Regions from separate parts of the Fictibacillus sp. NRS-1165 genome, predicted to be linked through region 3. Evidence: riboswitches for the same ligand, from Rfam matches in the RefSeq annotation. Region 3 holds a riboswitch; each other region holds the start of a gene.
What was found. Region 3 has a riboswitch for cobalamin ahead of cobT (nicotinate-nucleotide--dimethylbenzimidazole phosphoribosyltransferase). Riboswitches for the same ligand answer to the same signal wherever they lie in the genome.

Region 1: linked by a shared signal. The riboswitch ahead of ABHN01_RS19700 ((2Fe-2S) ferredoxin domain-containing protein) and the one ahead of cobT (nicotinate-nucleotide--dimethylbenzimidazole phosphoribosyltransferase) in region 3 are both predicted to bind cobalamin.
Region 2: linked by a shared signal. The riboswitch ahead of ABHN01_RS17415 (ABC transporter substrate-binding protein) and the one ahead of cobT (nicotinate-nucleotide--dimethylbenzimidazole phosphoribosyltransferase) in region 3 are both predicted to bind cobalamin.

Annotation. Positions count from the first base shown of each region.
Region 1 is NZ_JBDPNU010000046.1:28,277-32,868, reverse strand. It holds gene cobJ (precorrin-3B C(17)-methyltransferase) at 1-1,378, opposite strand, end outside; gene ABHN01_RS19705 (High-affinity nickel-transporter) at 1,380-2,081, opposite strand; gene ABHN01_RS19700 ((2Fe-2S) ferredoxin domain-containing protein) at 2,081-2,470, opposite strand; cobalamin riboswitch at 2,668-2,855, opposite strand; gene ABHN01_RS19695 (hypothetical protein) at 2,946-3,167, opposite strand; partial or broken gene ABHN01_RS19690 (DUF4003 family protein) at 3,352-4,214, opposite strand; gene ABHN01_RS19685 (hypothetical protein) at 4,186-4,317, opposite strand; gene ABHN01_RS19680 (VOC family protein) at 4,391-4,592, opposite strand, start outside.
Region 2 is NZ_JBDPNU010000039.1:68,889-73,480, forward strand. It holds gene ABHN01_RS17405 (heme ABC transporter ATP-binding protein) at 1-1,059, opposite strand, end outside; gene ABHN01_RS17410 (FecCD family ABC transporter permease) at 1,056-2,120, opposite strand; gene ABHN01_RS17415 (ABC transporter substrate-binding protein) at 2,083-3,039, opposite strand; cobalamin riboswitch at 3,166-3,358, opposite strand; gene ABHN01_RS17420 (GNAT family N-acetyltransferase) at 3,395-3,961, opposite strand.
Region 3 is NZ_JBDPNU010000005.1:39,648-44,239, forward strand. It holds gene ABHN01_RS02370 (5' nucleotidase, NT5C type) at 1-231, shown strand, start outside; gene ABHN01_RS02375 (FeoA family protein) at 400-651, shown strand; gene ABHN01_RS02380 (FeoB small GTPase domain-containing protein) at 644-1,351, shown strand; gene ABHN01_RS02385 (nucleoside recognition domain-containing protein) at 1,336-2,730, shown strand; cobalamin riboswitch at 2,789-2,939, shown strand; gene cobT (nicotinate-nucleotide--dimethylbenzimidazole phosphoribosyltransferase) at 3,072-4,133, shown strand; gene bluB (5,6-dimethylbenzimidazole synthase) at 4,140-4,592, shown strand, end outside.

The DNA.
Region 1 (4,592 bases), on a different contig from region 3:
ATTTCCCTTTGCGGAACACGATGCCGATGTCTTCCTGAACACCCCCATAGCAAGCCATACCGCATCCGTTAAAGCCGAGCTTCAGTTCTTTAGGAAGCGGCATTCCTCCAAGCTCGTCCTGCAGCTGCTCCACATAAGGAATGGAATCATATTTTTCACCGTCACAAAAATCACACGCTTTAATCTGCAGAACATCACCTGCCGGCAGCAGCAGAAATCCTTCGGCCTCCAGCTGTTCGGTCACCTGTTCCGGCTTGTCCGTCGACAGCTGTACCTTGATCAGATGGTGGGGGGTATATTCCATCTCCCCATGTTCGCCTACGACTTCGGCCAATGTCATCAGCTGCTTGGCCGTAAACTTCTTGTTCACGAGGCCCGGACTCACTCCAAATTCCAGGATGGATTCCACACCGGATGGAACAGGAGATTCTTCTTTTTGCGGTTCCGCTTGATTACCAGACGACAAAGCGAGCGCTTCTGTCGCCAACTCGAGAGCAGAGGCCTTCTGAGTCTCTTTTTCTGGCTGATGTTCTTTCTCCGGTTCCTCGTCCTGCAGCGCCCATGGTTCATTCTCTTTTCGAAGGCGCTCATGCGGTTTCAGCCGCTGTTTTTCTGTGTTCAGTGTGTATTTCCGTTGATAGCCCCTTGGCGTGATCAGTTTATTGCTGTCATACAAAAAGGTCTGTGAGTTGCCAACGATGACCGTTGTCAGCATGCCGATCTCGTGATCAAGCATCTCTCTTAAGTTAGTGATGACAACGTCCTCCCTGTCCCGGTATGCGCTTTTCACCAGCCCAACCGGTGTATCCGGTGAACGATGCTTCAGCAGGATGGTTTGAGCTTCTACGATCTGCCTCGTACGGCGTCCGCTTTTTGGATTGTAGAAGGCAATGACAAAATCAGCCTGTGCCGCTGCCTCAATCCTCTTTTCGATTAATTTCCACGGCGTTAGATGGTCGCTTAAGCTAATCGTACAAGCATCATGCATAACGGGTGCGCCGAGCAGTGACGCGCAGGAGTTAATCGCAGAAATGCCTGGAATGACTTCAACCTCTACTCCGGTTTCTTCTTTCCAGCCTTTTTCAACAAGCACCTCATAGACGAGGCCGCTCATACCGTAAACTCCCGCATCACCACTGGAAATTACAGCGACCTTCTTCCCTTCTTCCGCCAGTTTGACCGCAGCCTGCGCCCGGCTGACTTCCTCTGACATTCCGGTGCTGATCACCTTTTGATCCGTGATTAACCCCTGGATCAGTTCCACATAGGTCTTGTAGCCAACAATGCAGTCACTTTCCTGAATTGCCTGCTTCGCCCGCTCCGTAATATGGTCATAGCTTCCTGGACCGAATCCGATGATCAAGAGTTTCCCTTTCAATTTAAAATCCTCCTTTGAGCAGTTCAGCCATCATATAGACCCCAAGGCCTACACTGTAAAAACCGGTTATACAGCCTAATACAATGTAAAATCCTTTCTTTATGCTCGCCTTCATAAATCCCCACGTGAACAGAAACGTTACACAGATCGTTGAGAACAGCAGTCCGACAACAAACAATACGAGCTGAGCCGTTGCACCGGAAACACTCCCAAATCCGGCTGCATGTGAGACAACAGCGATCTGTGTCGGGCTTTCTACACCGATTCCATGGATGATTCCAATAATAAAAGCTCCGATGATGCCAAACTTCGTCAGGCTGGAATCCTCTTTGTTTTGGGAGCCTGTGACCTTTCTTATGTATTGCATGACAATTTCCAGTCTGCTTTTATATTTATAGTCCTGCTTGCTTTGGAAGATGGACAGCAGGATGATGGCACCCAGCACGATTAAGGTGACACTGACCGAGAGTTCCAAATAGCTTTGAGCACTGGCTGGCATCTTCGCTCCCACATAGATCGAAAGAAGGCCGATAAAAAAGACGATGGCCCCATGGCCAAGAGCGTACATGATTCCCAGGGACAGCTGCCGTCTCCGTTTCTTTTCACTGCCGACCATATCTGCAATGGCTGCGACATGATCCCCATCCAATCCATGACGCATGCCTATGAAGATCGCAAGCATGGCAAAAGTGATAAGTTCCATCAGCGGACAGCCTCCTTTTTTTCTCCCTTTTGAATCCCTTTGGTCAAGCCATTTTCTTCTGTCAGGGAGAATCCGTTCTCACCGTACTCGTAAATGAGGAGCTCTTTCACCTTTTCTCCTTTTAACAAATGGCCTTTTACCATTTCTCGGGCGGCATGTTCATCCGGCATTTTATACCATGCTCCCTCCGGATAGACGATCGCAACACAGGCGTCCTTGCACCGGCCATTACATCGTGTTCTTGTCGTATGCACCAAAGCATCGAGATCCTGCTTCTTAATTTCGTCCCTGATTGCCTGAGTGACTTCCTCGCCGCCTTTCCGCATACAGCTGGATCCGTTGCAGATCAATACGTGGCTCATCGTTCCATTTAAGTTCCAAGTCGTCATCAGATCACTTCCTCTTGATTTTTTTTGCACGCAAAAAAGGGCGACTCTATATGTCAGCCCCCTAATAAAATACCGTTTCATCATAAAACGGTAACGGAAGGTTAGTAGACAAATAGGTCACCCTATATCGAATCATGCCAAATCATTCAATCCATGATTTCCATTGCATGTTAACACATCATCCTCCCTCCGAGAATCGTATTACTCATTTAAAAGCAGGTCTCCTGGCTCGCATATCAACTGATTCCTGTTTCCTTCCCAGCCTTTTGGCCAGTGGTTCATTACAAGATCATCCATGCTTACAGTAGCGGGGGCTGCACCGGACTCGCACCGGTTTCCCTATTATCTCAATGTAAACTTGAGCACTCTTAAACTTCTATTCAGTTATAAATCCCGTTGCCATTAAACCTACTATACTTTCACGATATTCACAATAGTTTTTTATTTTGGGCATAAAACTTAATCGACAAATTTCTCAATAGATGGGGCCGCCGCCGACTTCATATAAGTAGTTCAAGCATACTCCCACAATCAGTAATCCAACCGCTCCAATAGCCAAATACATGAATAAGAGAAGGATCCCGTTATCTTGAGAAACGATCTTCTGAAACACCTTTGCACTTCTAAGCTGTGCACGTACCCAAAGCATAACGCCAAAACCAATGATTGCGCCAATGACAGAAAAGATCTCGAGCATTGTGGTTTCCCCTTTTCCTTAGTACCTTAATTTATGCAGGAAAAAAGGAAAAAGGAACAACCCGCGTTCAATCCAAAGATCTCTATAATCCGCCCAGCCAAGCGTATTTAGCGCAACACCCCTTAGAGACTGGTGCAGTGAGTTAATAAAAAAGAACTGCGCTGCAGTTCTTTTTTCAAGGTTACTAGCTTCCTGCACTCGAGGAAGAAGCTGCAGTTGTGGCAGCAATGGCTGCAATCGCCGCTGCTTGCTGTGCTTGCATGATTGCCTCGATGGCTGCAAAGATTCCGGCCCCGAGCAAGGTAGTGTCATGCATCTTCTCACTCAGTAGGAAATTGGCCACCATTAGGATATTCATGTCTTTATGCCACTTAAAGTGCTTCTCGTCGCTTAAACGGTCTGCGGCTTTCAAAACAGTCGCCACTTCCTTTTTAATAGAGCGAGGAGACCGGCCAGCGGATAATGCATCGCTCTTGGCTTTTTCCACTGTGTTCTGAAGGCATCTGCCACTTTTGTACATTGTTCGTTAAGGGCATCCGCCTTATTTTCGTCCCCTAGAGACAGGATGTGGCTTAAGAACTGCAAGTCATTCCCTTTCGCAAATCCTTGCTGATTCAGACATTTATAAAAATACTCAATCTGTTTCATCAAATCGTTTACCGTTCCTTCCCGTTCTGCAAGAAGGACGGCCAGCGGAAAATCTGTACTGGAAGTAAGAAAAAAATGGTTGGATGACATCCCTTTGTACACTTGCATAACTCGTTCGATGTCCTCCGTTCTGCCATTTTCGATTTGCTCCAGCATCACTTGAGCTGCAATATAAGTAGAGGCACCCCTGCTGAATTTACCAGAGACCATCTTTTCGTACACTTCAAGCAGGCGATGGAACTTCTCTACAGAATTCTCAAAACGCACATCGAGCATCGCGGCTGTTGTGTAACGGTAGGAAGACTTTAGCGTATTGAACGCTCCTACCTGTTCTTTAACATAATCGCTCAATGACTCAAACCGCCTTAAATCAAACGGTTTTTCGTTGATCACATACATGGAAGCGATCATCATCACTCATTTTCCATTTAAACGCCGTTTTCAGCTGGCTGTATATATCGGTATATGTAGTAAGCTTTTGTTCAAAGGATGGTGTCAGCATGCCTTAACTCCCCTTCCAAATTTCCGACTAAACCAATTTACGGATCTGTTATAGGAAAGTTTCAAATGATTACCTATAAAACTTCTTCTGAAATGAGGCCAAAGCCAATTCTAGCCGGATCGACCAGGTAAGCTAGATAAAACTCTTCAAATTCCATCTTCTCCCGAACGATGATCGCTCCGTTCTCTTTTGCTTTTGAAATTGCCTCATCAATGGATTCTACTTCGATTTGAATCCGAGTACCATGCGGAAAATCGTGAGGTCCTTTTGCTATT
Region 2 (4,592 bases), on a different contig from region 3:
TATAGAAACCACTCCTGCATCCTCCAGCCGTGCCGCTGTCATCATTCCAACCGTTTCATTCGGATTGACAGGAAGGGAGCGCAGGTACGCTTCATATTCAGAATGAGCATCATCACAATTGTAGTTCCTGTCCACGTGACGGTTAACAAACGTATTCGCCCAACCGAATCCTCCGCCGATCAGGGCCGAAGACATTGTTTTTAAAAAATACGGGCTTCGGAACACCATTGATTTATTTGTGGCCTGAAGCTTAATATCTTCTATTTTCTTTTGTTCCTCTCGTTCAGCCGGCACAAGCGCGATTAAGGGCTTCGGCTTCTGAGGATGCTCCTGCCTGCTCAGCTTCGTATCATACACACCTTCCAGGAGGATGCTGTCCATAATGTCACCAGGCTTTCCGATCGCCTTCTCTTTTCCTTCATCGAGAAGAAGAACCTGGTCACAGTACAGACTGGCAATATTCAAATCATGCAATATGGCAACCACCGTCAGCTGGCAGCCCTGCACCCAATCTTTCAGCAAGTCCATAAGTTTCATCTGATAGGAAAGATCAAGATGGTTCGTCGGCTCATCGAGCAGCAGGATTTCTGGTTCCTGCGCAAGCGCCTTAGCCAAAAGAACCCGCTGCCGTTCGCCGCCGCTCAAGGACTGGATGCTTTTCTCCGCAAAATGCTGGACTCCTGTAAACTCCATGGATCGCTGGACCATCTCTTCGTCCTTCGGCGATGATTGCTTCAGCAAGCCTTTGTAAAAAGGATAGCGGCCGAGCGCTACCACTTCACGGACGGTAAAGTCGAACGAACTTTCCGCATGCTGAGGAAGAACAGCGATGATCCTGGCTAAATCCTTGGCGGAATAGCTGCTGACTGGTTTTCCTTTAATTAAAATTTCACCGGACTGCGGAGACAGCATTCCGTTTATCATCTTCATGAGAGTGGTCTTCCCGCTCCCGTTTGGTCCGATGATGCCGGTTATTTTTCCTTTTTCAATGGAAAACGAAAGATCTTTTACCACGGGCTTGCCGTCATAGCCTCCAGTAAGCTGCTGAATTTGTATCATGTAGTCACCTTCCTTCTACGATAGCGGATAAAAATCACGGCAAAAATCGGACTTCCGATGATCGCCGTCAATACACCGATCGGCAGCTCCGTCGGCGAGATGATTGTTCGTGCGATGAGATCGACCAGAACGAGAAATACCCCGCCCAGAATCGTGGAAAGGGGCAGTAAATGGCGATGATCCACTCCCCAGATCATGCGCACCATATGAGGGATGACAAGGCCGACAAACCCGATGGTGCCTGACACCGCTACAGCCGAGCCTGTCAAAAGTGAAGCCCCGAACAGCACGAGTGACGTATGTTTTTTCACGTCCACACCAATTGACCTTGCATCCTGCCGGCCAAAAGAAAGTGCATTTAATTCACGTGCACTTGCCAGGAGAATGATAAGCCCTGCAGCCAAAAACGGAGTGATCAGCTGAACGTACGGCCATCCTCTCATGGATACGCTGCCGAGCAGCCAGCCGATGATCTGCCTTAATTCATCCCCGGTCAGTGCGATTAAAAGAGAGGTTAAAGCACCTATAAATGAACTGCTTAAAATGCCTGCCAGAATAATCGTCTCAACCGCAAGGCTGCGCTGCACAAGGCGAGCGAAATAAATTACTCCGACAAGGGTAAGAAAACCGGTAATTATGCTCACTACCGGAAGAGTGAAATTTCCGAGTACTGGAAGCTGAATGCCGAAGAACAGGACAGCCACTGCACCCAAGGCTGAACCCGACGATACCCCAAGCGTATAAGGATCGGCCAGCGGATTTTTCAGCAGCCCCTGAAATGCTGTTCCTGCCAGTGCCAGTGAGCAGCCGACAAGCATAGCGAGAATGACTCGGGGAAAGCGGATTTCCATGACGATATTAACGATGGATGAATCGATCGAAGCAGGTACGGGATAATGGAAAAGCTTTGCTCCCAATATCTTCACCACATGAAAAAGGGGGATAGGTATTGAACCTACCGATATCCCCAGAGCAACAGCTAAGCCTAAAAGCAGGAGCACAGCTGTGTATGAAACGATGATTTTACTTTTTGTATACTTCCGGATAGATGGCTTTTGCAAGCTCCTCCACTCCTTCAATCAAACGCGGTCCTGGACGTGTTACCTTATCGGAGTGCACATCATAAATTTCTTTGTTTTTTACCGCAGGAACGTCCTTCCAGGCTTTACGGGCCATAATCTGTTCCATCGGCTTCTTCGAATAGTAGCCGTACGTCGTTACAATGGCATCCGGTTGATATTTGACAGGCTGCTCTTCAGAAACCTTCGCCCATCCTTTTAAATCGCCTGCCGCATTTTTTGCATGAATGGCGTTCAGCATCTCATCAATAAATGTTCCTTTACCCGCTGTATAAATCTCAGGTGCCGGTGCAACCTCAACCCAGACCTTTTTCTCTTGCTTTACTTGTTTTGCTTTTTCCTTGATCGCTGACAGATCATCCTTCATGGATTTTACGATCTTATCCCCTTGTTTTTGAGTGCCTGTTGCTTTAGCGATCATGTCAATGGCATGGTACGTATCCTCAAAGTTCTGTGCATCATTGATCACGATGACCTTGATGCCGGCATTCTTAAGCTGATCGATTCCCTGCTTGGAAGTATGCGCGCCAGAGGCATGGGCGAGCACGAGATCAGGCTTTAGGCCAACAATCTTCTCGACGTTAAATTCCATACCGCCGATCTTGGTTTTTTTCGTCGCCGCTTCAGGGTAGTTGTCAAAGTCCGATACGCCGACAATCTCCTTATCCAGGCCAAGCGCGAATGCGATCTCTGTATTGCTTGGTATGAGCGAGACGATCTTCTTTGGTTTTTTATCAATTTTTACATTCTCATCCGCCGCATCTTTAATCGTTACGGGGAATTCACTCTTTGCCTGACTGCCGTTCTCTTTTTTGTCTGTTGACTGATTGCCGGCCGAACAGCCTGCGATGATGGCGATCACGAGCATCAGCATCATCGCAATTTGTGTAAACTTCTTCAATTCCTTCACGCTCCTATGTATCGTTTAGCTGCAGTTGTGCAAACAAAAAAGCCCTCCCTTCGGAGAGCGAATCAACAGTTAATCATAAAAGAAATGATTACAATTACTTCACCTTTTCCTCGAAGGTTCGCACAGGCAATTAAGGCAGGTCTCCTGACTTCCGATCAACAATCTTCTTCTCCTTCCCATCCTTTGATTTGAACAGTGGAAATTGTAAGAAGATCTCCCGATTACAGTGGCGGGACCGTGCTGGACTTGAACCAGCTTCCCTTTTAACGTTTTATTGATCATAAAACGGACCTTAACCGCATATTCAGCTATATCCATTATACCTCTTAAGTGCAAAATGAAAAGTTTAATTTAGATTCAGTGATCTCTTAGCTTCAAGGCTCCCTGCAATCCAGTCGCTCCTAAGCAGGCCGAGAACATAAATATCATAATACTCGTCTTCATCAAAATAGGCTTGCCTTCTGACACCCTCTTTTTTAAAGCCGAGAGCGGTCAAGAGTTTCAGGCTTTTTTTGTTATATTCATAAACCTCTGCATCGATTCGATAGGTCTCACGGTCAAACAGGTGGTCCAGGATTCCTGACAGGGCTTCCTGCATATACCCTTTTCCGGATTCGGCACCGAGCCCGAACCGCAGCCAGCCATACTGACGGGTGCCGCCCATCCAATTGAACCGGACATATCCCACAGGAAGCGAGCTCCTCTTTTCGATGATCATCAAGTATGATTCGTTCGGAGAGCTTGAACTTTTTTCGATATCCCGCCTTTGATTGCCTTCGTTAATAATGGTCGCCGTTCCTGTAGACATTTTCCGGAATAAAGGGCCGCTTTTCCATTGTGCGATGACAGAGGCATCACTAACCGAAATGTCTCTGATCTTCAATCTTTCAAATTCCAGCTCCATTTTCGTCATGCTCCAGGCCTCCCATTTGTCCCTAGTATGAATGATCTATTTTATCATAATATGCAGCTTCTCAAATTTAAAGATGATATCGCCTGTCTTTATAGGTTCCGGTGTGGGGAAGGTTTAGGGATTTGAAGATTTTTTCCGATATTGAACGAGATGAGAGGGATAGAAAGAATTTGAGTTCGCGGTGATTGTTGAGCCAATGAGAAGTTTAAAGTCTTCCAAAGAATACAAGTGGGCATGTTCGGAGGAATGGTTACAGAATGGACAAAGCCATTTAACAGCATATGTTTTTTGCATACCAAAGGCGAAGCACGAAGGGCAATGAACGCCTTTTAAAAGATCATTTTCCGAAACGTTAAACTTTGATAGTATGTCAGGATTATATTGGACGTGTTTTTTATTGAGTAGTTTGACGCTCTATTAAACAAAACTTTGTTCAATTTTAGCGCGTTTCGGATGATTTACTGGCAGTCTTCTTAACAAGGCTTCTAATTTCCTAATACAAATCGGCAAATGATGTTCGATCACAATATAAAGATCACATCCTCTTTATTTTTTGGAGTTATCTTCTCTGGAAAACACCTTTTTTCCTTCTCATGAACGACTTAAATTTTGCGCGGTATACTCTGAGGAT
Region 3 (4,592 bases):
GAAGAAGAAAAGTTTTTCTGCGGAATGAAGGATCAAGAAAAAGTAAAAATCATTGAAAAGTTGGATTTGGATTATTATTTCGATGATAAACCTGGTGTCCTGGAGACATTGGACATTGATGCCCTGAAAATCTTTGTGAAGGACCAGTCGTACAACCGGCATTACAAAGGACAACGACTGACTGACTGGGGAGAACTGAAAGAGTTGGTTATGGAAAACAGCAGAAGATAATTCTGCTGTTTTTTTTCAACAAAGCCACGGTGAAAACCGGGAGAAACAGCGCCTGAAATAAGGTGCTGTTTTTTATTTTTTTTAGAAACATTGACAAAGAGAGTGTATATACATATGATATAAGCAAAAGTTGCTCGAGGGAAACAAATAAGAGTGGAGGAAAAATAGATGGATGGGACTAAAAGTATATCCTTATTTGATGGAAAAAATGGAGACATCATTCGCATCACCTCCATGGAGATCGAAGGAGTGATGAGAAGAAGGCTGCTGGATCTTGGTTTTGTGCAAGGAGCTCTTGTTGAGGTAATCAGAAAAAGTCCTCTGGGAGATCCCATTGCCTTTCGGGTCAGCCAGACGTCGATTGCATTGAGGAAAGAGGAGAGCACTAGAATCCAGGGGGAGCTGATACGTCATGACTGATACATTTCGTATAGCCTTAGCCGGCAATCCTAACACAGGGAAGAGCACGTTGTTCAATGCGCTGACCGGCCTGAAGCAGCATACCGGAAACTGGGCGGGAAAGACAGTTTCGCTTGCTGAAGGAACTTTCAAGCATAGGAGTAAGCAATACAGGTTTATTGATCTTCCGGGTACTTATTCTATCTTTTCAAATTCAGCAGATGAAGAAGTGGCTAGAAATTATATCGTTTTTGAAAAGCCGGATCTGACGCTCGTTGTCGTTGATGCTACCTCTCTTGAACGGAACCTGAACCTCGCCCTTCAAATTTTGGAAATGACAAAGAATGTGATCATCTGCATAAATCTGATGGACGAAGCAGAAAAGAGAGGGATTACCATCAACGGACGGTTACTGGCAAGGCGTCTAGGAGTTCCTGTAATAAAACTTTCTGCCAGAAACAGGGCAGGGTTTCCTTTACTTCTTGATACAATTGACCGAATCGTCTCAGGAAAAATTGCGTGTGAACCAGTGCAGATCAAGTATGATGGTGAGATAGAAGCGAGGATTGCTTCCTTGGAGCCCTTCGTAAAACAAGTGGTGGATGACCGTATTTCATCCCGATGGATTGCCTTACGGCTGCTGGACGGAGATGAATCGCTGCTGAAAGAGTTGAATACAAGGCTAAAAACAAAGGAGGAAACAGTATGCAATCAGAGCTAGCCGGCCGATCTGGTGATCTAAACCAGTTGTACGAGAGAGCACAGCAGATAGCATCTCCCAATCTCCGCGATAAGATCGTACTGAAACTGTATCAGGAGAGCAAACAGCTGTGCGAAGACAGTGTTTCATTTGGAAAGACCGAACGCGATAAGCATACGGAGAAGCTCGATGCGATTTTTACATCGCCGATCTGGGGTTTTCCTATCATGATCATCATGCTTGGCATCGTGTTTTATCTCACGATCGCAGGAGCGAATGTTCCGTCAGATATGATTGCCAGCTTTTTTGGATGGCTGGAAGGTCATATCACCTCGCTTTTTCAGCTTATGAATGCGCCTGACTGGCTGCATGGATTGCTCGTTCTGGGGCTGTATCGGGGAACGACCTGGGTGATCAGTGTAATGCTTCCTCCAATGGCAATCTTCTTCCCGACATTTGCACTTCTGGAGAACTACGGTTATCTCCCAAGAGTAGCATTTAACATGGATCGGGTGTTTAAAAAGGTTGGGGCACACGGTAAGCAGTCTTTAACGATGGCGATGGGATTCGGCTGTAATGCGGCCGCCATGCTGTCTTCGAGGATTATTGAGTCCCCAAGAGAGCGGATGCTTGCAATTTTAACGAACAATTTTGTTCCGTGTAATGGAAGGTGGGGAACGCTGATTGTCCTTGCCTCGCTGTTTATGGCGGCAGGCTATACAGGCGGTGCAAAGTCACTTGTGACAACAGCGGTCATTGTCGGCATCGTTCTTGTTGGAATCCTTGTCACTTTTCTTGTATCCTGGATCCTTTCCAAGACGGCATTAAAAGGGGTTCCTACACACTATACACTGGAGCTTCCGCCCTACCGCAGGCCCAAGTTCTGGGAAACTGTGATCCGCTCTTCGCTTCAGCGGTCTTTATCCGTATTGGTGAGGGCGGTAAAAGTAGCGGCGCCTGCTGGTATTTTAACTTGGGTGCTGGCCAACGTGAACGCAGGAGATCAGAGTATTTTATTGCATATCGTCCATTTCCTCGATCCGTTTGGACAGATGCTTGGGCTGGATGGGTATATTCTCATGGCGTTTCTGGTAGGCCTGCCGGCAAACGAAATCGTGCTCCCCATCCTGATCATGGGCTACCTCTCTACTGGCGCCATGACCGAAGTGGATAATCTTGGAGATTTAAAACAGATCTTCGAGAGCCATGGTTGGACGTGGCTGACTGCTTTGAACATGATGCTTTTTTCCCTGCTTCACTTTCCATGCGGCACAACGCTGGTTAACATCTATAAAGAAACAAAAAGTGCAAAATGGACCTTCCTGTCATTTATCATTCCTACAGCGATCGCTATTCTGGTTACGTTTGCAGTCGCGCAGATCACCAGGTTAGCAGCATAGCAATAATAAACGTTTTTAACTGCGGAGGGAAAACTGGTATTATAGGGAGTGTACCACAACTGAATAAAAGATTTTAAGTGCTCAAAACGGAATGTGGAGAGATAATAGGGAATCCAGTGGAAAATCTGGAGCAGCCCCCGCTACTGTAAAATCAGTTGCCTTTTATTAACTGATCAAGCCAGGAGACCTGCTTAAGAATCTAGTTTCTGTAATCTTCGGAGGGAAGAGAAAGGATGTCTACGGCGATCGTTTTATTTGCTTACAAATGTATTCTTAAACCTTAACTTCTCTAGTTAAGGTTTTTTTGTATGAAGAAAAAACTGAAAGGAAGAGGTAAACAAATGAAGTATGAATGGCAGCAACTAAATATACCAGAGCTGAATGAAGGAATGGGCTCAATAGCAGAAATTTATGCAGATTCTTTGACTAAGCCTGTTGGAAGCCTTGGAAGATTAGAAGCATTAGCCATTGAATTGGCTAGAATGACAGGTGAATTGTTTCCGAATATTACCCCGCCCGGCGTTATTGTATTCGCTGCCGATCATGGCATCGCTTCAGAAGGGATTTCAGCCTATCCCCAGGAGGTAACAAGCCAAATGGTGCGAAACTTTTTAAATGGCGGAGCAGCGATTAACGTATTCAGTAAATCGATCAAGGCGGTCTTAAGAATAGTCGATATTGGTGTAGCTGCCGATTTGGAGGAAGAGGAAGGATTAGTAAAGAAAAAAATCCGATATGGAACCGCCAATTTTTATCATCAGGATGCGATGTCCCGAGAAGAGGTGCTTCAAGCCATTGATACAGGCTTTGTTGAGGCGAAGGAGCTTATCAACAAGGGAGTCAATTGTCTAATCCTTGGAGAGATGGGGATCGGCAATACCACTGCGAGCAGTGCCATTATCGTCGCTGTCACTGGGCAAAGCTTAACTGAACTGGTCGGAACAGGAACGGGCATCAACAATGAAAAAGTTCAGTACAAACAGGAACTGATAAAAAAGTCCATTGAAAAAAGGATGCCAAAAACGGAGGATCCTATTGATGTATTAATGAAACTGGGAGGGCTTGAAATTGCGGGCATGGCGGGTGCCATGCTATCTGCAGCGGCACATAGAATCCCGATTCTGGTTGATGGCTTTATATCAACGACCGCAGCATTGATTGCAACGATGATAAACAGCCGCGCCTCAGACTATATGATTATGGCTCATCGTTCGGCAGAGCTTGGACATCAGACCCTATTAAAGTTGTTAGATAAAGAGCCGCTTCTTGACCTGGGTATGAGGCTGGGAGAGGGAAGCGGGGCGGCTGTTGCTTTTCCTATTCTTCAATCAGCTGTCCTAATGCTAAAGAATATGGCCACATTCGAAACCGCTCAGATAACAAAAAGAATGAAGGAGGAGTAGATTCCATTGTTTACAAAAGATGAAAAAGAAGCCATCTATAAAGTAATCGTTAAAAGAAGGGATGTCCGGAGTTTTCTGCCTGATCCGATACCAGAGGATGCCATAAGCAGGATATTGGAAGCTGCTCATCATGCTCCTTCCGTTGGTTTCATGCAGCCGTGGAACTTTATATTGATCACATCACAGGAAATCAAGGAACGGTTAGCATGGGCCGCTGATAAAGAACGAAGGGCCCTTGCCATTCATTATGAAGATGATGATCGGTCTACAAAGTTTTTGAGCCTGAAAATAGAGGGGATCAAAGAAGCGCCTTTAAGCATTTGTGTAACAACCGATCCTTCCAGGGGCGGTTCACATGTTCTGGGGCGAAATTCAATACCTGAAACAGATATCATGTCGACCGCCTGTGCGATTCAAAACATGTGGCTGGCTTCCTGCGCCGAAGGATTAGCCATGGGG